3 regions of the Streptomyces montanus genome follow, and region 1 is predicted to be linked to each of the others. Evidence: riboswitches for the same ligand, from Rfam matches in the RefSeq annotation. Region 1 holds a riboswitch; each other region holds the start of a gene.

What was found. Region 1 has a riboswitch for cyclic di-AMP ahead of FE633_RS00265 (M23 family metallopeptidase). Riboswitches for the same ligand answer to the same signal wherever they lie in the genome.
Region 2: it holds a riboswitch for cyclic di-AMP, as region 1 does, so the genes downstream of both, FE633_RS41875 (transglycosylase family protein) here and FE633_RS00265 (M23 family metallopeptidase) in region 1, are expected to answer to the same signal.
Region 3: it holds a riboswitch for cyclic di-AMP, as region 1 does, so the genes downstream of both, FE633_RS35485 (M23 family metallopeptidase) here and FE633_RS00265 (M23 family metallopeptidase) in region 1, are expected to answer to the same signal.

Annotation. Positions count from the first base shown of each region.
Region 1 is NZ_VBZC01000001.1:56,844-63,560, forward strand. Features, by position in the region: gene FE633_RS00260 (alpha-galactosidase) at 1-726, shown strand, start outside; cyclic di-AMP (ydaO/yuaA leader) riboswitch at 1,028-1,192, shown strand; gene FE633_RS00265 (M23 family metallopeptidase) at 1,195-2,088, shown strand; gene FE633_RS00270 (DUF6250 domain-containing protein) at 2,283-3,005, shown strand; gene FE633_RS00275 (SGNH/GDSL hydrolase family protein) at 3,128-3,913, shown strand; gene FE633_RS00280 (TetR/AcrR family transcriptional regulator) at 3,998-4,600, opposite strand; gene FE633_RS00285 (glutamate dehydrogenase) at 4,691-5,881, opposite strand; gene FE633_RS00290 (MBL fold metallo-hydrolase) at 6,102-6,717, shown strand, end outside.
Region 2 is NZ_VBZC01000080.1:5,378-12,094, reverse strand. Features, by position in the region: gene FE633_RS41900 (serine/threonine-protein kinase) at 1-643, shown strand, start outside; gene FE633_RS41895 (SurA N-terminal domain-containing protein) at 770-1,417, shown strand; gene FE633_RS41890 (nucleoside triphosphate pyrophosphohydrolase) at 1,501-2,487, shown strand; gene FE633_RS41885 (cytochrome P450 family protein) at 2,568-3,851, shown strand; gene FE633_RS41880 (LysM peptidoglycan-binding domain-containing protein) at 3,990-4,922, shown strand; cyclic di-AMP (ydaO/yuaA leader) riboswitch at 5,128-5,293, shown strand; gene FE633_RS41875 (transglycosylase family protein) at 5,298-5,966, shown strand; gene eno (phosphopyruvate hydratase) at 6,336-6,717, shown strand, end outside.
Region 3 is NZ_VBZC01000053.1:42,348-49,064, forward strand. Features, by position in the region: gene FE633_RS35445 (amino acid permease) at 1-414, shown strand, start outside; tRNA gene FE633_RS35450 (tRNA-Lys) at 513-585, shown strand; gene grpE (nucleotide exchange factor GrpE) at 721-1,200, opposite strand; gene FE633_RS35460 (STAS domain-containing protein) at 1,404-1,796, shown strand; gene FE633_RS35465 (GTP cyclohydrolase II) at 1,892-2,518, opposite strand; gene FE633_RS35470 (MarR family winged helix-turn-helix transcriptional regulator) at 2,635-3,150, opposite strand; gene FE633_RS35475 (dihydrofolate reductase family protein) at 3,250-4,422, shown strand; tRNA gene FE633_RS35480 (tRNA-Met) at 4,470-4,543, shown strand; cyclic di-AMP (ydaO/yuaA leader) riboswitch at 4,999-5,156, shown strand; gene FE633_RS35485 (M23 family metallopeptidase) at 5,168-6,193, shown strand; gene FE633_RS35490 (aldo/keto reductase) at 6,329-6,717, shown strand, end outside.

The sequences.
Region 1 (6,717 bases):
TTCACGGACGCCGGATGGCCGGACGAGCCGTATCCGCAAAGGCTGTGGGTCGATCATGTGCATGCGCTGTACGGCCTGTTGGACCGTCTGCGGGCCGCGCACCCGGGTGTCGCCTTCGAGTCCTGCTCGGGCGGAGGCGGCCGGATCGACCTCGGGATCATGGCCCGTACGGACCAGGTGTGGACCTCGGACAATACCGATCCGCTCGACCGGCTCGCGATCCAGCACGGCTTCAGTCAGCTGCACCCGGCGCGGGTCATGGCCGCCTGGGTCACCGACAGCCCGAACACGCAGCTCAACGGGCGCGTCAGCTCGTTGCGCTTCCGATTCGTGAGCGCCATGGCAGGGGTGCTCGGCGTCGGGGGAGACCTGACCGAGTGGAGTGACGAGGAGCTCGCCGAGGCGCGGGAGTGGGTGGAGCTCTACAAGGAAATCCGGCCCGTCGTGCAGCGCGGCGACCTCTACCGGCTGCGGGCGCCGGAGGGCGGGCTGAGCGCGGTGCAGTACGTCCACGGAGACCAGGCCGTCGTCCTTGCCTGGCTCCAGGCCCAGCACCATGGCGAGCCCGTCGGGTCGGTGAGACTGCGCGGTCTCGACCCGACAGCAGTGTACGAATGCCTCGAAACGGGCGAAGTGCACCGAGGTGCCGTGCTGTTGCATCAGGGGTTGCGGACGGGGTTGCGTGGCGACCTCGATGCGGCAGTTTTCCGGCTGCGTCGCATGTGAGTGCTATGTCCGGATTAGTGGCCTTCATTCAAACTCGCCCTGGAATGGAGGCCGCTGGGTCGGTGGCCCGTGAGCAGCGTCATATTCGTGACGGTCCGCTGTCGCCATGTTCACGTAATTCAACTGTGTTCTCGGGGATTTCAGGAATTCACAGAGATCGGCAAAGACGCACCGTGACCGAGATATCGGTCAAGGATCAAGAGAATGGGACACATAGGCAACCCAAAGCTTGTCCCTGTGCGTCTTGTTCGCTTACGTTCGCCACCAATCCGGACGGACGCCCAATCCTGCCGCCGCCCGGAATCCGCACACACTGACCCGTGTACGGCAGGAGCGGGGGACCCACAGGTACAACGCCTGTTCCGGTCTCCGGAACGGCTAGGGGTAAAGCCGCGCGAAAAAGCGTGGCCGGGCATCTCCAGCTCGCACCCGACAGCTCACCTCGTAGGCGCCGGAGAGGAATTCGTCATGCCCGCGAAGGGTAAGCACCGCCGTCCGAAGTCCCAGCGTCTCACTCGCTCGATCGCCGTCGCCGGAACGGGTGGCGCCGCGCTCGTGCTGCCGCTTCTGGGGGCGACCGGCGCGCACGCCACTACTCCTCAGACCGCCCCTGTGTCTGTTTCCAAGAAGGCCGAATCCGTTTCGGAGAAGGCCGCCAAATCCGCTCCGGTGGCGGCCCAGAAGAAGGCCGCGAACCGCACGTACACGGTGAAGAAGGGTGACTCCCTCTTCAAGATCGCCAAGGCGCAGCACGTCAGTGGTGGCTGGAAGAAGCTCTACGCGGACAACCGCCGGGCCATCGGCGACGATCCGGCGCTCATTCACCCGGGCCTGAAGCTGGCGATCGGCAAGAAGGCCGCCTCCGCTTCCGGTCCCGTCAAGAGCAAGGCCGCAGCCCCGTCGTCCGCGACGACGACCACGGCTGCCAAGCCGGCGGACGCGCCGAGCACTTCGAGCGGCTTCACCCTGCCCGTCGCGGGCGCGACCGTCGGCACCCCGTACCACCTGGCGGGCTCCATGTGGTCCAGCGGCTACCACACCGGTGTCGACTTCGTGGTCCCCACCGGTACCTCGCTCAAGGCCGTGGGCGCGGGCACCGTCGTCTCCGCCGGCTGGGGCGGCGCGTACGGCAACCAGGTCGTCATCAAGCTCAACGAGGGCCACTACGCGCAGTACGCCCACCTGTCCTCCCTCTCCGTCTCGGCCGGGCAGTCCGTGACCGAGGGGCAGCAGATCGGCCTCTCCGGCGCGACCGGCAATGTCACCGGTCCGCACCTGCACTTCGAGATCCGCACCACTCCGGACTACGGCTCGGACGTGGACCCGGTGGCGTTCCTGCGCGCGCACGGCGTCACCGTCTGACACCTCCCGCACAGCGACGGGGACCACTCGGGCAGCCGAGTGGTCCCCGTTCCGCGTGCTGAGGGGATCGACAACGGTGGCGGTCCGGCGTCACAGTGGTCATGGTCGGCAAGCGCTTTCTATCGCCTCGGCGGCGAGGACCGGCGACTGCCCGTACCCGTGATCGCCATGACCCGTCGTACAGAAGGAGTCCGATGACGACCCGCAGAGCCTTCGGGACCCTGGTCGCCGGTACCGCCCTCGCGGCCGCCCTCGTCCCCGCGCAGAGCGCGAACGCGACGGTCCGCCACCGCCGAGGACGGCTCATCGCCCGCGACGACTTCCGGCACGGCCTCGGCCAGTGGGTCACCGAGCTGCAGGACGGCGGCAACGTCACGGCGTCCCGTGGGGTCCTGGAGATCGACGTACCCAGCGGCGCGACCGTCTGGTTCAGGCGGGCGCTAGAGGGGCGGCCGTACGTCCTCGAGTACACCGCCACGCCGGTCTCCGCCGGCGGCGTCAATGACCGGGTGTCGGATCTCAACAACTTCTGGAACGCCGTCGACGTCCGCTCCCCGGACGACCTCTTCGCCACCGAGCGCGGCGGCGCGCTCGACGAGTACGACTACCTCAAGACGTACTACGCCGGCTATGGAGCGAACTACAACACGACCACGCGGCTGCGCCGTTATGTGGGCGAGGCGGGCGTCCGTCCGCTGATCCGCGACTACACGGAGCCGTTGCTGGTGGCGAACGAGCCCCACCACGTCCGGATCGTGTCGAACGGCTCGACGGTCCAGTGGTGGAACAACGGGCGGCTCGTCTTCGACTACCTCGACCCGGAGCCGTACACGAGCGGGCACTTCGCGTTCCGGACCGTGTGGAGTCATTTCCGGATCACGGACTTCCGGGTGTGGGAGCTGTGTATTCCGAGTTGACCAACACTTGACGCGTGGCTTATCTCACCGCCCGTCAAGCCCTTATTACGGTCGCGTAGGTCACACCGAAAGGTGAATCATGGCCCGATGTGGCAGACGATTCGAAGAATGACAGCAGATCAGTGATCGGGTCGTACGTGGCGGTGGGGGACAGCTTCACCGAAGGCGTGGGCGATCCGGGCCCCGATGGGGCGTTCGTGGGATGGGCCGACCGGTTCGCGGTGCTCCTCGCCGACCGGCGGCCCGAGGGCGGCTTCGGGTACACCAACCTGGCCGTGCGGGGGAAACTGCTCGACCAGATCGTCGAGGACCAGTTGCCCCAGGCCAAGGAACTCGCCCCGGACCTCGTCTCCCTCTGCGGGGGCGGCAACGACATCATCCGGCCGGGCAGCGACCCCGACGAGGTCGCCGAGCGCTTCGAACGGGCCGTCGCGGAACTCACGTCGGCCGTCGGCACGGTGCTCGTGACCACCGGCTTCGACACCCGTGGCGTACCGGTGCTCAAGCATCTGCGCGGCAAGATCGCCACGTACAACCTGCATGTGCGGGCGATCGCCGACCGGTACGGCTGTCCCGTGCTCGACCTGTGGTCGCTCAAGACCATCCAGGACCGGCGGGCCTGGGACAACGACCGGTTGCACCTGTCGCCCGAGGGCCACACGCGTGTCGCGCTCCGCGCCGGACAGGTCCTCGGCCTGGAAGTGCCCGCCGACCCCGACCAGCCGTGGCCGCCCCTGCCGCCGCGCGGCACCCTCGAGGTGCGGCGCGACGACATCCACTGGGCGCGCGAGTACCTGGTGCCGTGGATCGGGCGACGGCTTCGGGGGGAGTCCTCCGGGGACCGTGTGGTGGCGAAGGGCAACCTGTCGCCGTACGACATCAAGATGCGGATCGAGTCGGTGGTGTGAGGGGCAGGGGGCAGGGGCGGTTGGGCCCGGCCTCGGGGCAGCTGAGGGGTGGGATCCGGCGGCGGTGGTGCCTGCCGGTGAGGCTCATCGGCGGCCCGGGGCCGTCAACGCCTCCCGCTCCACGCCCAGTTCGCGGGCGAGTGCCTCGTCCACCCACTCCTGTGTACGGGCCCGGGACACCGTGCCCTCGTACGCCGTCATCTGGACCGCGAGACCGTCGAGGAGCGCGGTGAGCCGCAGCGCCGTGCCCATGGGGTCCGGGCAGCGGAACTCGCCCGCGGCCACGCCCTCCGCGATGACCTCGGCGATCGCGGCCTTCCACTGGCTGTCGAGGCCCCGCGTGACATCCCGCAGCGCCGGCTCGCGCAGTGCCGCGGCCCAGCCCTCGATCCACAGGCGCCAGCCCTTGGCCTGGCCCGTCGGCGCGTACCAGCGGACGGCCGCCCGCAGCCGGCGCAGCGCCGTCGTGCGGCGGCCGAGCAGCTTGCGCAGATGGGCGAGGTCTCCCTCGGCCGCGTATCCGAACGCGGCGGCGACCAGCTTCTCCTTCGTCGAGAAGTGGTACAGCACCAGTGCGTTGCTCACCCCTAGCGCGGTCGCCACATCGGCGATCCGCACGGATGTCACGCCCCGTGCCTCGATCTGCTCGATGGCGGACCGCAGCAATTCCTCACGCCGCTCCGCCACGCTCAACCGCACCCTCCTCGCCACGCGGCAACCCTAAGCCCTTGCCGAGGGCAGTGCAGGGGACAGCCCGCGCCGGCCGGTCGGCAGGTGTCACCGATACCAGCCGAACCGCTCGGAGATCACGGGCAGCCGGTCCGCGACGATCGCGTGCGCGGCAGCCCGCGGCGTCGTCCCGTCGGCCTCCGCGCGGGCCAGCATCCGGTCGATCAGGGCCCGCATCGAGCGGCGCGTATACGTGAACGCTTCGTCCGCGTCGGCCCCGATGTCCCCGAACAGCGTCCACCACCACCAGGCGTTGGTCCCGGAGTTGACGACGACGTCCGGCAGGACGGTGACACCGCGCGCGGCGAGCAGTTCCTCCGCCTCCGGCAGTACGGGCATGTTCGCGGCTTCGACGATCCACCGGGCCGTGACCCGCGCCTGGTTGGCGGTGTCGATGGCGTACGAGACGGCCGCCGGCACCAGCACCTCGGCATCGGCGGACAGCCAGGCGTCACCGGGCAGTTCGCGGTCGGCCGGACGCAACGCCGTGCGGTCGACGGTTCCGTAGGAGTCACGGGCGGCGAGCAGCGCCTCGACGTCGAGTCCCTCGGGGTTGGCGATCGTGCCCTTCACGTCGGCGACGGCCACGATCGAGAGCCCCGCGCGCGCGAGAAACCGTGCGGTGGCCCCTCCCATGGTGCCCAGTCCCTGGATGGCCGCCCTTGTCTCCGCGTACGGCTGTCCGGCCCGGTCCAGGGAGGCGAGGACGGATTCGGCGACGCCGCAGCCGCCGACCAGTTCATCGAGACCGATGCCGTCCACCTCGACCGCGAACGCGTCCGCCAGTCGCCGCCGCGCCGTCGCCTCGTCGTCGAGCAGCGGGTACACGGCCTGCACGGAGGAGGCGAGTCCCGCCTCGGCGGCGGCCCGGTCGACGACGTCCTGGGTGAGGCCGAGGTCTTCGCCGGTGGTCCAGAGGGTTTCGATGTACGGGCGCATGGCGCGCAGGTAACGCACCAGGAGGTCGTACGCCTCTGGGGCCCGGGGATCGCAGTCGATGCCGCCCTTGGCGCCGCCCAGCGGAACGTAGCGGCCCTCGGGGTTGTAGTGCAGAGCCTCCTTCATGGTCATGCCTCGGGCGAGCCCCGCGACTTCGTCCAGCGTGCAGCCGTCCCGCATCCGCAGCCCGCCGCTGGAGACACCGCGGACCAGCCGGTCGACCACGAGGTGCCCCTGGCGGCCGGTGACATGGTCGGTCCAGGTCAGCGTCATCAGGGGGCTGCTGTCGGGGGCCGTCATGGGGGCCGTCATGAGGTCTCCTCGGGAAGGCTGACGCGACTGACTGATCAGGCGATTACTGAACAGTGAGTCAGTGTGGGAAGCGGTTCGTGAAACTGTCAACGCTGCTGAACGAATATTCAGTAAGGTCTGTTGTGCATCGCGCTGTCATGCGCCCGACCCGGCGCTGTCAGTGGCGGAGCCCATAATGGAAAGCCAGACGACTCCACCTGGAGGTACCGTGACCGGTTTCCGTGCCCTGAGCTCCGGGCTCCGCGCGCTGCAGCCCGCCGCCTTCGGCGCGGATCCAGCCGGTGAACGCATGGAGCGCATTCGCAGATCGCCGAACTTCGCGGACGGAGTCTTCCGGAATCCCGAGGCCCCCCCGACCCCGTCCTCCGGTTCGATGCTCGACTTCGCGAAGGTCTTCTTCCGCAAGGAGGAGCGCGCCCGGCGAGCCCCGTCCGGCATGGTGCCGGTACACGCCACGACGCTGGCCGACCTCGCCAAGCCCCCGGCCCATGGGGTGCGTCTGACCTGGATGGGACACTCCAGTGTGCTCGCGGAGATCGACGGTCACCGTGTGCTCTTCGATCCCGTCTGGGGCGAGCGGTGCTCCCCGTTCAGCTTCGCCGGGCCCAAGCGGCTGCACCCGGTGCCCCTCCCGCTGGCCGCACTCGGCCCGGTCGACGTTGTCGTCATCTCGCACGATCACTACGACCACCTGGACCTGCCCACGATCAAGGCCCTGGCCGGCACGGACACGGTGTTCGCGGTGCCGCTCGGTGTCGGCGCCCACCTGGAGCACTGGGGCGTCTCGGCGGACCGGCTGCGCGAGCTGGACTGGAACGAGTCGA
Region 2 (6,717 bases), on a different contig from region 1:
GTTCCTGCGCCCGCACGCCCCCTGGCCCGACCGGGCCCGTACGCCCGCGCCGCAGCCGTCGGCACAGGCCGTGGACAACAGGCCCGATGTCGCGGGCGCGGTCGACGAGGTCAAGCGCCTTCTCGGCGAGGGCCGCATCACGCAGGCCGTCGACATCCTCGGCTCGATCCTCCCGGCCGCGGCGGAGCAGCACGGCGAGCACTCGCCCGTCGTGCGCACGCTGCGCAAGCAGTACGCGGCCACGCTGATGGACGACGGCCAGTACCGCCGCGCCCTGCCCGAGCTGCGCCGCCTCGCCGACGAGCGCGCCGCCGAGGCCGGCCAGGCCGACCCGCAGTCACTGCGCTTCCGCTACGAAGCCGCCCAGTGCCTCGAACAGCTCGGCGAACCCGCGGCCGCGCTCGCGGAGTACCGGGCGCTGCTGCCGTACTACGAGAACCAGTACGTGGCCGGCGATCCCGAGCTCGCCTACGACGTGCGCCGCCGCATCGGCCACCTCCTGCTCGCCCTCGGCGACCGCGGTGCCGCGCACGACACGCTGGCCCGGCTGCTGCTCGACGTGGAGCGGCTGCGGGGGCCGGGACATCCATTGGTTGCGGAGGTCCGGCGGACGCTGCAGTGGCTGGGGCAGGTGCGCGGGTAGGCAGTCGGTACCTTGCCTTGCCACAAATCGTTGGCCGAATGGGTGGCCGAGAGCCGGGTCACTGCTTACCATCGATCACCGCAAGACTTTGTGCACCGTCGCACAAGCTCCTACAGGAGGTTCTCCTTGCACCGCCGCCGTCGCACCGCGCTCCTCCTCTCCGCCGCGCTCGCCACCGCGGCTCCCCTCCTCACCGCCTGCGGAAACGACGCGCATCCCGGTGCCGCGGCCGTCGTCGGCGGCGAACGGATCACGGTGTCCCAGCTGGAGAACCGGGTGAGCGAGGTGCGCACCGCGCAGCGGGCCGCCATCACGAACGACACCCAGTACGAGCAGGCCATCGCCAAGTCCGGCGGCCTCACCCGCGACACCCTGCACGGCATGGTCCTGGACCAGGTGCTGCACCGCGCCGCCCGGGACGCGGGCGTGACCGTCTCCCGCAACGAGGTCCTGCGCCTGCGCTCGAGCCTTGAGCAGCAGGCGGGCGGCGCGAAGGCGCTGGAGACGGCATGGTTGCAGCAGTACGGCGTGGCGCCCGAGCGGCTCGAGGACAACCTCCGCGTCCAGATCGAGGCCCAGAAACTGGCCACCGGGCTCGGCACCGACACCAGCCAGCCCGCGTTCTGGAAGGCCCTGTCCGACGCCTCCAAGAAACTCGACGTCGACCTGAACCCGCGCTACGGCACCTGGGACGTACAGAAGAGCAGCCGCGTCGACGCGAAGCTGCCGTGGCTGCGCGAGGTCACGCAGGCGGGGAGCCAGGGGACGGCGTAGCCGCCGCGGGGCCCGCTGTGGACAGGTGAGCTCACCATGGACGGCTGAGCCCGCTGTGGACGGGTGACCTTGTTGTCAGTGGCGTGGGTTACGTTCGGTGTGTGAACGCATCCGACCCTGGGCGCATCGTCCTGCTCACCACCAGCCACCGTGTCGCGCCCGGACTCCTGTCCTGGCCCGCCTGGCAGGCGCTGCACGGCGCCGACCGCGTGCTGTGCGCGGACGGCGCACACCCCCAGCTGCCGTATCTGCGCGAGGCGGGCGTCAAGGTCGACGAGGCCGCGCCGACCGCCGAGGAGCTCGTCGACGCCTGCGCCGGCGGGCGCACGGTGACGGTGGTCGCCACGGGCGAGGGCGAGCCGCACCTGACGGACGGACTGGCCCGCATGGCCGGCTCCGGGCGCGTGCAGATGCCCGACCTCGAACTGCTCCCCGCGTCGTACGACCTCCCCGGCGCCCGGCTCCTCGACCTCGTCCAGGTCATGGACCGCATCCGCGCCGAGTGCCCCTGGTCGTCCCAGCAGACCCACCAGGGCCTCGCGAAGTACGGCATCGAGGAGGCGTACGAACTCGTCGAGGCGATCGAGGAGGGCGACCGGCACGAGCTGTGCGAGGAGCTCGGGGACGTCCTGCTCCAGGTCGTCTTCCATGCGCGGATCGCGGAGGAAGGACGCCCGGAGGACGGCGCGGAGCCGTTCTCCATCGACGACGTGGCGGGCGGCATCGTCACCAAGCTCATCCACCGCCATCCGCACGTCTTCGGCGACGAGACCGCCGAGACGCCCGAGGAGGTCAAGGAGCACTGGTTGCGCACCAAGGCCGTCGAGAAGCAGCGGACCTCTGTGACGGAGGGCATCCCGCTCGGCCAGCCGGGCCTGGCGCTCGCCGCGAAGCTCGCGTCCCGCGTGCGCACGGCGGGACTTGAGGTCCCCCTGCCGCCGGGAGAGGGCGTCGGTTACGAACTGCTCGCGATGGCCGTGCGCGCCGAGGCGGAGGGCGTGGACCCGGAGGCAGCGCTACGGGCGGCGGCGCGGGCGTATCGGGACGCGATACGGGAAACGGAGTCCTGAGACCGGCCTCACACCGGCCCTCACACCGGTCCTGACACCGCAGATCAGCCTCACGTCGACCCTCCCGATACCGTCAAGGAGTGACCGAAAAGCCAGCCCGGACCTCCGTCGGCAGCACGCCCCCCGAACTCTTCACCTGGGAGTTCGCCACCAACCCCTACCCGGCGTACGCCTGGCTGCGCGAGCACGCCCCCGTGCACCGGACCAAACTGCCGAGCGGAGTGGAGGCCTGGCTGGTCACCCGGTACGCCGACGCCAAGCAGGCCCTCGCCGACGCCCGCCTCTCCAAGAACCCCGCACACCACGACGAACCCGCACACGCCAAGGGCAAGACCGGCATCCCCGGCGAGCGCAAGGCCGAGCTGATGACTCATCTGCTCAATATCGATCCGCCGGATCACACGAGGCTTCGGCGGCTCGTGGCCCAGGCGTTCACACCACGCCGCGTGGCCGCATTCGCCCCGCGCGTACAGGAGTTGGCCGATCACCTCATCGACCAGTTCGCGCACAAGGGCAGCGCCGACCTCATCCACGAGTTCGCCTTTCCCCTCCCCATCTACGCCATCTGCGATCTGCTCGGCGTCCCGCGCGAGGACCAGGACGACTTCCGCGACTGGGCGGGGATGATGATCCGGCACGGGGGAGGGCCGCGGGGCGGGGTCGCGCGGTCCGTGAAGAAGATGCGCGGCTATCTCGCCGAGCTCATCCACCGCAAGCGCGCGGCGCTCCCCGAGGAGCCAACCCCCGGCGAGGACCTCATCTCCGGTCTCATCCGCGCCTCCGACCACGGCGAGCACCTGAGCGAGAACGAGGCCGCGGCGATGGCGTTCATCCTCCTGTTCGCGGGGTTCGAGACCACCGTCAATCTCGTCGGAAACGGCACATACGCGCTCCTCACCCATCCCGAGCAGCGGCAGCGGCTCCAGCAGTCCCTGGCGGTCGGCGACACGGACCTCCTCGCGACCGGCGTCGAGGAACTGCTCCGGTACGACGGGCCGGTCGAGCTGGCCACATGGCGGTTCGCGACGGAGGCGGTCACCATCGGCGGGCAGCGCATCGAGGTCGGCGATCCGGTACTCGTCGTACTCGCCGCCGCCGACCGCGACCCCGGGCGGTTCGACGCCCCCGACACCCTTGACCTCGGCAGACGCGACAACCAGCACCTCGGCTACGGGCACGGCATCCACTACTGCCTCGGTGCGCCCCTGGCCCGTCTGGAGGGCAGGACCGCGCTCGCGACGCTCCTCACCCGTCTCCCTGACCTGCAACTCGCCGTCGATTCCACCGATTTGCGGTGGCGGGGAGGGCTCATCATGCGTGGGCTGCGCACATTGCCGGTGAGCTTCACCCCAGCTCCGAGCTGATAAAACGTCAGCTCTGTGATCTTCACGTGATCTGCTCTGCATCTACTTGTGACAAGCGTTCGACTGCGGATAGGTTCACGGCTCAGTGCAGACCTCACCCGTCGCTCTAATCCCTGCCGTCACGCGAAAGGCAACCGCATGCTCTCCGGGAACGGTCGTCACCGTCGCCCCCGTCAGGCCCCGGCTCTCTTCGTCGCAGCCGGAGTGACCGGTTCGGCCATCGCGATCCCCCTGCTCGGCGCGACCGGCGCCAGCGCTGCCAGCGGTACGACCTGGGACGCGATCGCGGACTGCGAGAGCGGCGGATCGTGGAGCGCCGACACCGGCAACGGCCGTTACGGCGGGCTCCAGATGACCCAGGAGACCTGGGAGCAGTACGGCGGCCTCGACTACGCCGCGAGCGCCGACCAGGCCAGCCGCTCCCAGCAGATAGCCGTCGCCGAGAAGGTCGTCGCGGACAAGGGCGCGAGCGCCTGGGCGACCTGTGGGCTCGTCGCGGGTCTGACGCAGGACTCCGGCGCCGCCGATGTCGACACGGGTGTGGCCGACGACTCCGCTTCTTCGTCCACCGATTCGGGTTCGGACTCGACCTCGGACTCGACCTCGGACTCGGACTCGGGTTCTGGCTCTGGCTCTGATTCCACGAAGTCCGATACATCAGACACGTCTGATGGGTCCGACAAGTCCGATACGTCCGAGTCCTCCAGTGATGCGACACAGGACTCCGGCAGCGGCGCCAACTCCGAATCGTCGAGCGGCGACAGCACGTCCACCGGTACGGCGAAAAGCGGCGAAACCGGTCGCCATCGCGGGGGCAGTGCCGAAGAGGGCGCCGCGGCCTCGCGTGCGGGCGACTCCGCCGGCCGGCACGCCTCGCGCGGCGGCACCGTCTCGCGTGAGGCGGTCGACGGCACGTATGTGGTCCGCCCCGGAGACAATCTCTGGGCCATCGCCGACTCCTTTGACATGGAGGGTGGATGGCCCGAGCTCTACGCCGAGAACAAGCAAACCGTCGGCGCCGACCCGGACCTCATCCTCCCCGGTCAAAGGCTTGAACTCGGCAGCGAGTAACTGCTCCCCAAGCCGTCGAATCAGGCGAAAAGTAGCGGCAGTTCGGGGCGAATGTCCGGTTTGATGAAAGTGAGACATGGCTCTCAAAGACCCTGATCGTCTTTGGAGTTCGGCGGATCGCGTGTTTACGGTCGTGATCGCTCGCCACAGCGGGCCCCGTCGGACGTCACGCCGAATCCTGCCAACGGCCGTACGGGAACAGTCGTCGCGTCAAGCGCCGTAGGCAGGAGCGGGGGACCCAAGGTAAGCGCCCTCCCCGGTCACCGAGACCGGAGATGGCTTGGGGTTAAGCCGCGCGCAAGTCGCGCGGCCGGGCAACTCACTCGGCCCGAACCCGACAGCTCACCTCGCAGGCGTCGGTGAGGGGATCTCTCCATGCTGCATTCCGGCACGGGCAAGCACCGCCGCCCGACCAAGACCGCTCGTATCGCCACGCTCGCCGGTGTCACCGGCGCCGCCATCGCCGTTCCGCTGATGGTCTCCGGCACCGCCTCCGCCGCCAGCGCCTCCGAGTGGGACGCCGTCGCCCAGTGCGAGTCGGGAGGCAACTGGTCCATCAACACCGGCAACGGCTACTACGGCGGCCTGCAGTTCTCGTCCTCCACCTGGGCCGCGTACGGCGGCACGCAGTACGCCTCCACCGCCGACCAGGCCTCCAAGGCCCAGCAGATCCAGGTCGCCGAGAAGGTCCTCGCGAGCCAGGGCAAGGGTGCCTGGCCGGTCTGCGGCAAGGGTCTGTCCGGCGCGTCCCCCTCGGGCTCCGGTGCCGCGCAGGAGAGCACCCAGCAGCAGAGTGCGCCGGCCCAGGAGGAGCGGGCCTCCCGCTCCCAGGAGCGCTCCGCGCCCAAGACCGTCGAGACCCCGACCGGCAAGAAGGTCAAGAAGGGCGACGGCGAGTACAAGGTCGTGAAGGGTGACACCCTCAGCGCGATCGCCTCGGAGCACCACGTCAAGGGCGGCTGGAAGAAGGTGTTCGAGCTGAACGACGACATCATCGACGACGAGAACTTCATCTTCCCGGGTCAGCAGCTGCACCTCAGCTGACGTTGACGCCGCGCCCCTGAGGCGCGGCCTCGACGCGGAAACCTCTTCGTGGAACCTCGGCTTGCTCACAGCCCTCTCATAAGAGGGGCCCGCAAGCTGAAGGAGTCCTCCCGGGAGCGCTTCCGTTCCCGCTCTCCCCGCCCCGGTGCGTGTTCCCCCGCATGCACCGTGGCGGGGCTTTTCTTTCTCTGTTCTCCCCCCATTTGTTCCGTTCTGGAACAATGTGTACCCTCAGTTCCGTCCATGGGGTGGTCGGACGGCTGGCCGATCTCCCGGAGCCGGTTAGGCTCATCTCGCGGAACCGCCGCGGCTCCGCGCATGCGGGCCGAGCGCCCGTGTACCCGCGTCACATCCCAGAAGGAGATGCTCGTGCCGTCCATCGACGTCGTCGTAGCCCGGGAAATCCTGGACTCCCGAGGCAATCCCACGGTCGAGGTCGAGGTCGGCCTCGACGACGGCAGCACGGGGCGTGCCGCCGTCCCGTCCGGCGCCTCCACCGGCGCATTCGAAGCTGTCGAACTCCGCGACGGAGACGCCGGCCGCTACCTCGGCAAGGGCGTCGAGAAGGCCGTCCTCGCCGTCATCGAGCAGCTCGGCCCGGAGCTCGTCGGCTACGACGCCACCGAGCAGCGGCTGATCGACCAGGCGATGATCGACCTGGATGCCACCGACAACAAGGGCTCGCTCGGCGCCAACGCCATCCTCGGCGTCTCCCTCGCCGTCGCGCACGCCGCCTCCGAGGCCAGCGACC
Region 3 (6,717 bases), on a different contig from region 1:
GGGGCGTTGGTGCTCGGCCTCCCGTACCTGATCAATGTGACCGCGTACGCGGCGGTGACGTCGATCGCCGTGATCGGCCTCTACATCGCGTACGTCATCCCGACGTTGCTCCGCCTCCGCAAGGGCGACTCCTTCGAACGCGGTCCTTGGCATCTGGGGCGCTGGTCGCGCGTCGTAGGGGTGATCTCCGTGGCCTGGGTGGCCGTCATCACGATCCTCTTCATGCTGCCCCAGGTGTCCCCGGTCACCTGGGAGACCTTCAACTACGCCCCCATCGCGGTCCTGGTCGTCCTCGGCTTCGCCGCCGCCTGGTGGCTGGCCTCCGCCCGCCACTGGTTCCTCAACCCGGACCACAAACGCACCCTCGCCCGTCAGGCGGCCCGCACGGGCGCTCCGGATCCGGTCGATCCCTGACGTTCCGCCCGGTTCCGACCGCTCATCGTGGCCGGCTCACCGATACCCGATCGGCGACCCGGCCACGTCCGGCTATGCTCGGGGGAGCAACATCGCCAGGGCCCTTAGCTCAATTGGCAGAGCAGTGGACTTTTAATCCATTGGTTGTGGGTTCGAGTCCCACAGGGCCTACCGGTGGCGGGCGGGGGATATTGCCTCTGACCTGCTACGCAGCGTCCAGGTCGGCTTCGGTCGGCTTGGGCGCTGTCTCGTTTTCGGGGGCGATGCGTGGAGGCGGCGGACCGGGACTCAAGGCTGTCGTGGGACTCAAGGCCGCGTCCGGTCCGGGTTTCCGTCGTGCGGGGGTGGACCGGTGACCTCCACGTGGGCCGGACGCAGCAGGTGGTCTCCGAGCCGGTAGCCGGGGCGCAGGATCTCCGTGCAGGTCAGGCGGTCGGCGTCCGGGGAAATGTGGTGCGTGACGGCGTCGTGGCGGGTGGGGTCGAAGGGTTCGCCCTCCTCACCGAACGCCTGCAGGCCCAGCGAGCCGAGCTGGGTCTCCAGGGTGTCGGCGATGTCCTTCAGGCCTCGCGTCATGGGCTCGTGTTCGCCCGCACGGTCGACGGCGTCCAGCACCGGCAGCAGAGCGCGCAGCACGTTGGCCACCGCGATCTCGCGGACCGCCATACGGTCGCGGCGCACCCGCTTGCGGTAGTTGTCGTACTCGGCCTTCACCCGCTGGAGATCGGCGGTGCGTTCCTCCAGCAGGCGCTGCGACCGGGTGTTCCGCGGCCGGGTCCCGTTCATTGTCAGCCGACCCTCCGGGCTGCGGGTGTGGGTCCAACCTCCCCACTCACCTGGATAAAACTTGAGCGCTGTCCGGTCAAGATGAGATGAGCGGAACGGGGTACAGGAACAGTCGAAGGCGGTTCGAAGGCAATCCGGGCTCCGGAGCCCGGACGGGCATCGCACTCAGGCGAATCAAGGAACCAGAAGCACAGGAGGCCGCCATGGCCATGACCCTGTTCCTGGCGTCGCACTGGGAGAAGAACGGCTGGGCCGTGATGGAGGTCAGGGGGATCCTCGACACCGGCACGGCCCCGGAGCTGCGCGACAGCGTGGCATCCGTGATCAAGGAGGGCCGGCACCCGCTGCGTCTGATCGTGGACCTGTCCGAGCTGTCCTACACCGACGTGGACGGGCTGAGCACCCTCATGGCCGTCCGCACCCTGCTGCGCGAGGGGAAGGGCGAACTGCGCCTCGTCTGCCCCGAGGGACGGGTCCTGCGCATCCTGCAGATCAGCCGCCTGGCCCACGCCGTGCCCGTCTACCCCACTCTTGGCGCCGCCCTCGCCGTGACACGCACGGCCGGTGCCGACCGGACACGAGGCGCCGTGCGGTGATCACCGGACCACCGCCGGTCGGCCACTGATCAGGTCCGCCACTGAACAGGTCGGCCCCTGATCAGGTCGGCCACTGGACAGGGAGGCGCCGGGCGTCAGCTCGCCGTCAGCTCCGCCAGCGGCAGCGTGTGCTGGGTCTGCAGGACCTTCGCCCGCAGGTACCGGACGTTGTGGTCCGTCGTGAAGACGCCCGTCGGGACGCGCCGCTGCACATCGATGTCCAGGGCGCGGAGCTGCTCCGCCTTGTCGGGGTTGTTGGAGAGCAGATCCAGTTCCGTGACGCCGAGCGCCGCCAGCATCTGGGCCGCCGCCGTGTAGTCGCGGGCGTCCTCCGGCAGGCCGAGGGCCGTGTTCGCGGCGTACGTGTCGAGGCCCTGGTCCTGGAGGGCGTACGCGTCGAGCTTGTTGTAGAGGCCGATGCCCCGTCCCTCCTGGCGGAGGTAGAGGAGTACGCCGCCACGCGTGGCGATCTGTTCGACGGCCTCGCGGAGCTGGGGGCCGCAGTCGCAGCGGGCCGAGCCGAAGACGTCGCCCGTCAGGCACTCGGAGTGGAGGCGGACCAGAGGGGTCGCCGAAGGGGGTCCGAGGACGATCGCCACGTGTTCCTGGCCGTCGCTCAGCCCGTGGAACGTGACCAGTTCGGCGTCGACGCTGTAGCCGTCGTCAAAGCGCAGCGGTACCCGGACGCGTGCGCGCGGGGTGGCGGCGGGGAAGTCGGGCATGCGGGTTCTCCGGTCCAATCGTGGTCTGCTTCAGATTTGAAGCAGTTCCTCGGATCGAGACCCTAGCTCATGCTTTAAAGTTTAAGCAACGGTGCGGAGGCAGGTGGTGGCTCAGCTCACGTGCAAGGGGTGGAGGAGCGGCGCCGCCAGGGCAGGTCGTCGGGCGCCGACTGCGCCCCGTCTCCCTGGAGAGCCCGCGCGACCTCCGTACAGATCTCCTCCAGCTGCCCCACCTGCTGCTCGGTGAGGTGCTCGAAGAGGGAGGCGCGGACCGTCTCGACATGGCCGGGCGCCGTACGTTCCAGGAGGGCCATCCCCTCGTCGGTCAGGAACGCCAGACTGCCCCGCTTGTCCATGCGGCATCCTTCGCGGCGTACCGAGCCGTCCTTCTCCAGGCGCGTCACGGCGTAGGTCAGCCGGCTGCGGGTGATCTTCAGCCGCTCGGCGAGGTCGGTCATGCGCAGACAGTGGTGGGGTGCCTCGGAAAGGGCGGCCAGGATGGAGTAGTAGAGGTGTGGCATGCCGGCCTCCTGCTGGAGCTGCCGGTCGATCGCGTCCTCCAGAAGCTGGGAGGCCGCGATGTACGCGCGCCAGGCGCGCTGCTCCTCGGGGGTGAGCCAGCGGGTCGTCATGCCGCCAGTGTAGGTACTGTTTAAAAGTTGAATCAACCTGCGAGATCCTGACGCCCTGATGCCCTGATGAGTGCCAGGTCTCCGAGAGGGAGTGCGCCGATGCCCCGCCCCTACGTCCTGCTGTCCGCAGCCGTCTCCCTCGACGGCTGCCTGGACGACACCGGCCCCGAACGGCTCGTCCTCTCCGGACCTGCCGACTTCGACCGGGTCGACGAGGTGCGGGCGGCGTCCGACGCGATCCTGGTCGGCGCGGGAACGCTGCGCGCGGACAACCCCCGTCTCCTGGTCAACTCCGCCGAGCGCCGGGCGGCCCGAGCCGCCACCGGCCGCCCGGAGTATCCGCTGAAGGTCACCGTCAGCGGCAGCGGGGACCTCGACCCGGCTCTCAACTTCTGGTCCACGGGCGGGGAGAAGGTCGTCTACACGACGGACCTGGGTGTGGCGAAGGCCACAGCGGCCCTGCGCGGGCTGGGCGTCGATGTCGTTCCCGTCGGGCCCGCGCTCGACTGGCAGGCCGTACTCGAGCACCTTCATGACGTACGGGGCGTGCGGCGGCTCATGGTCGAAGGGGGCGGGCTGGTGCACACCCAGCTGCTCCAGCAGGGGCTCGCGGACGAGTTGCAGCTCGCCCTCGCGCCGCTCGTCGTCGGGGAGCCGGACGCGCCGCGGCTGTTCGGGCCGGGCGGCTACCCGGGCGGGGTGCGCAACCGGATGCGGCTGGTGGAGACGCGGCCGGTGGGCGATGTGGTGCTCATGCGGTACGTGCCCACGGCGCCCGGCGTCGGAGAGCTCGCCTCCGCCGCAGACCGGCACTGGCTGGAGACCGCGTGTGACCTCGCCGCCCAGTGTCCGCCCTCGCGAACCGCCTTCAGCGTCGGCGCGGTCGTCGTCGCGGCCGACGGCACGGAGCTGGCCCGCGGGTACTCCCGTGAGTCCGACGCGGTGTCGCACGCCGAGGAGGCCGCGCTCGCCAAACTCGACCCGGCCGACCCGCGCCTTGCCACCGCCACCGTCTACAGCAGCCTGGAACCCTGTGCCCGCCGCGCCTCCCGGCCGACCCCCTGCGCGCGGCTGATCATCGACGCGGGAGTGCGCCGCGTGGTCACCGCCTGGCGCGAGCCCGACACGTTCGTGGCGTCCGCTGACGGGGGCGGGCTGCTGGCCGCGGAGGGCGCCGACGTCGTCGTGCTCCCGGAATTCGAGGAGCGGGCCGCCGAGCCCAACCGCCACCTCCTCCGGGCGGCCGGCGGGCAGGACGGGCAGGGGACGTAAAGCCGTGTGCTGAGGGCCCCGCCGATGGCGTACACTGATCTTAACGACGCGGGGTGGAGCAGCTCGGTAGCTCGCTGGGCTCATAACCCAGAGGTCGCAGGTTCAAATCCTGTCCCCGCTACTGAAGGCTCAGGGCCGGAATCCTATGGATTCCGGCCCTGAGTGTTTTCCGGCCCTGAGTGTTTCCGGGTGTCTTCGGTCCTGTCCGGTGCTTTCTGTACGTCTTCAGCGCTTTTTGGACTTCTTCGGTGCGTTCTTGTAGTTCTTTGGCACCTCGTGGAGTTCTCCAAAGCCTCGTGGAGTTCTTCGTCGTCTTCCCTGTGGCATCGGTGAAGCCGAGCCCCTCACGTGACCCTCGGTAGTCGAACGACCCCACTCCGCGTAACATCTGACACTTCGTCATCAAAGGCCACTGGGTCGAGAGTCAATCAACTCGCCCGATTTACTCCCCTCTTGACCCGTAAGTCCAGGCCAAAAACGTTAACGATCATCCAGAACAGCTTGGAATCCAGTGCCTGCCTCTATTAACGTTCGATAACGCAGCGCGGTCGTCCCAGCCGTCACAAGAGGCGGCTCCGTGCGCACGTGCCGAATCTCGAAAGGGAACCGGGGAACCACCAACTTGGGGTGAATCGGGCGTTGTTCATGGTGTGCGACACCATGATTGACGCGCGTAGGAGACCTTCCTGCTCCGAACCCGTCAGCTAACCCGGTAGGCGAGAAGGAAGGAAAGGAGTGCGCCTACGTGGCGTCCAACCGGCCTGCCCCGCAAACCTCGTCCGCGCCGAGTGAGTTCAATCCCGACACTTTCGGCTACGGCATCCGTAAGGACGAGGAGACCTGGGAGGAGTGGAACCCCACCGAGGATTCCCTCCGACCCGTTCGGGGCCGGCACCGCGTCAGTAAGCAGCGTGGCGGAGGTCTCGCCCGCAGCTCCACGGTTCTGGGCGTCGGCGTCATCGCGGCCGTCAGCGCGGGTGGCATGGCCAGCGCGCAGACCGGCAAGCCGCCCGTCTCCATCTCGATGCCCGATCTGCCGTCCGTGGGCTCGATGTTCGCGGACGACTCCGCGGAAGCCGATGACACGACGTCGCTCAGCAGCGTGGGTCTGACCACCGCCGACGCGGAACAGGGCAACTCGGACGCGGGCGAGGCCCTGCGCGCCCGCATCATGCTGCAGGCCGAGCGGCAGCAGGACCAGGTGGACCGCGAGGCCCAGGAGGCCGCGGAGACCGCCGCCGCGAAGAAGGCCGCCGAGGCGGCCGCCAAGGAGAGGGAAGAGGCCGAGGCCAAGGCCGCCGCCGCCAAGAAGAAGGCGGAGGAGGAGGCCAAGCGCAAGGCCGAGGCGGAGCGTCTCGCGGAACTCGCGAAGAGCTACTCGCTGCCCACCTCCTCGTACACCATCTCCTCGACCTTCGGGCAGGCCGGCTCGCTGTGGTCCTCCGGCTACCACACCGGTCTGGACTTCGCCGCTCCCACGGGTACGCCGCTCAAGGCGATCCACAGCGGCACCATCACCGAGGCCGGGTGGAACGGTTCGTACGGCTACCGCACGGTGATCACCCTCGACGACGGCACGGAGCTCTGGTACGCCCACCAGTCGTCCATCAGCGTCAGCGTCGGGCAGAAGGTCAACACGGGCGACGTCATCGGCCGCGTGGGCGCGACCGGCAACGTCACCGGGGCGCACCTCCACCTGGAGGTCCACACGGCCGGCGGGGAAGGGATCGACCCGATGGCGTGGCTGCGGAGCAAGGGCATCAACCCGTAAGCGGACCGTAAGCGGCAACCCGCAAGCAGCCAGGGGACTTTGAGCACGTACGTCCGAAAGGGTGGGCGTACGTGCGGTGTGCAGGCGTGCGGCGTGCATGGAATACGGCCGTCCGGTACGGCCGTTGACGTCCCCATGCCTTCTCTCACTCTTCGCACGCTGGGCGCGTCAGGCTTCGAGGTCTTTCCGCTCGCTCTCGGTGGCAACGTCTTCGGCTGGACCGCCGACCGCGCGCAGTCCTTCGCCGTACTCGACGCGTACGCCGCCGCGGGCGGCAACTTCGTGGACACGGCCGACACTTACTCGTCATGGGCTCCGGGCAACGAGGGCGGTGAGTCGGAGACGGTCGTCGGCGACTGGCTGGCCGCGCGCGGCAACCGTGCCGACGTCGTCGTCGCGACCAAGGTCGGCTCCCATCCCCAGTACCCAGGACTGTCCGCGGCCAACATCAAGGCCGCGGCCGAGGCTTCGCTGCGACGACTGCGGACCGACCACATCGACCTCTACTACACGCACCGCGACGA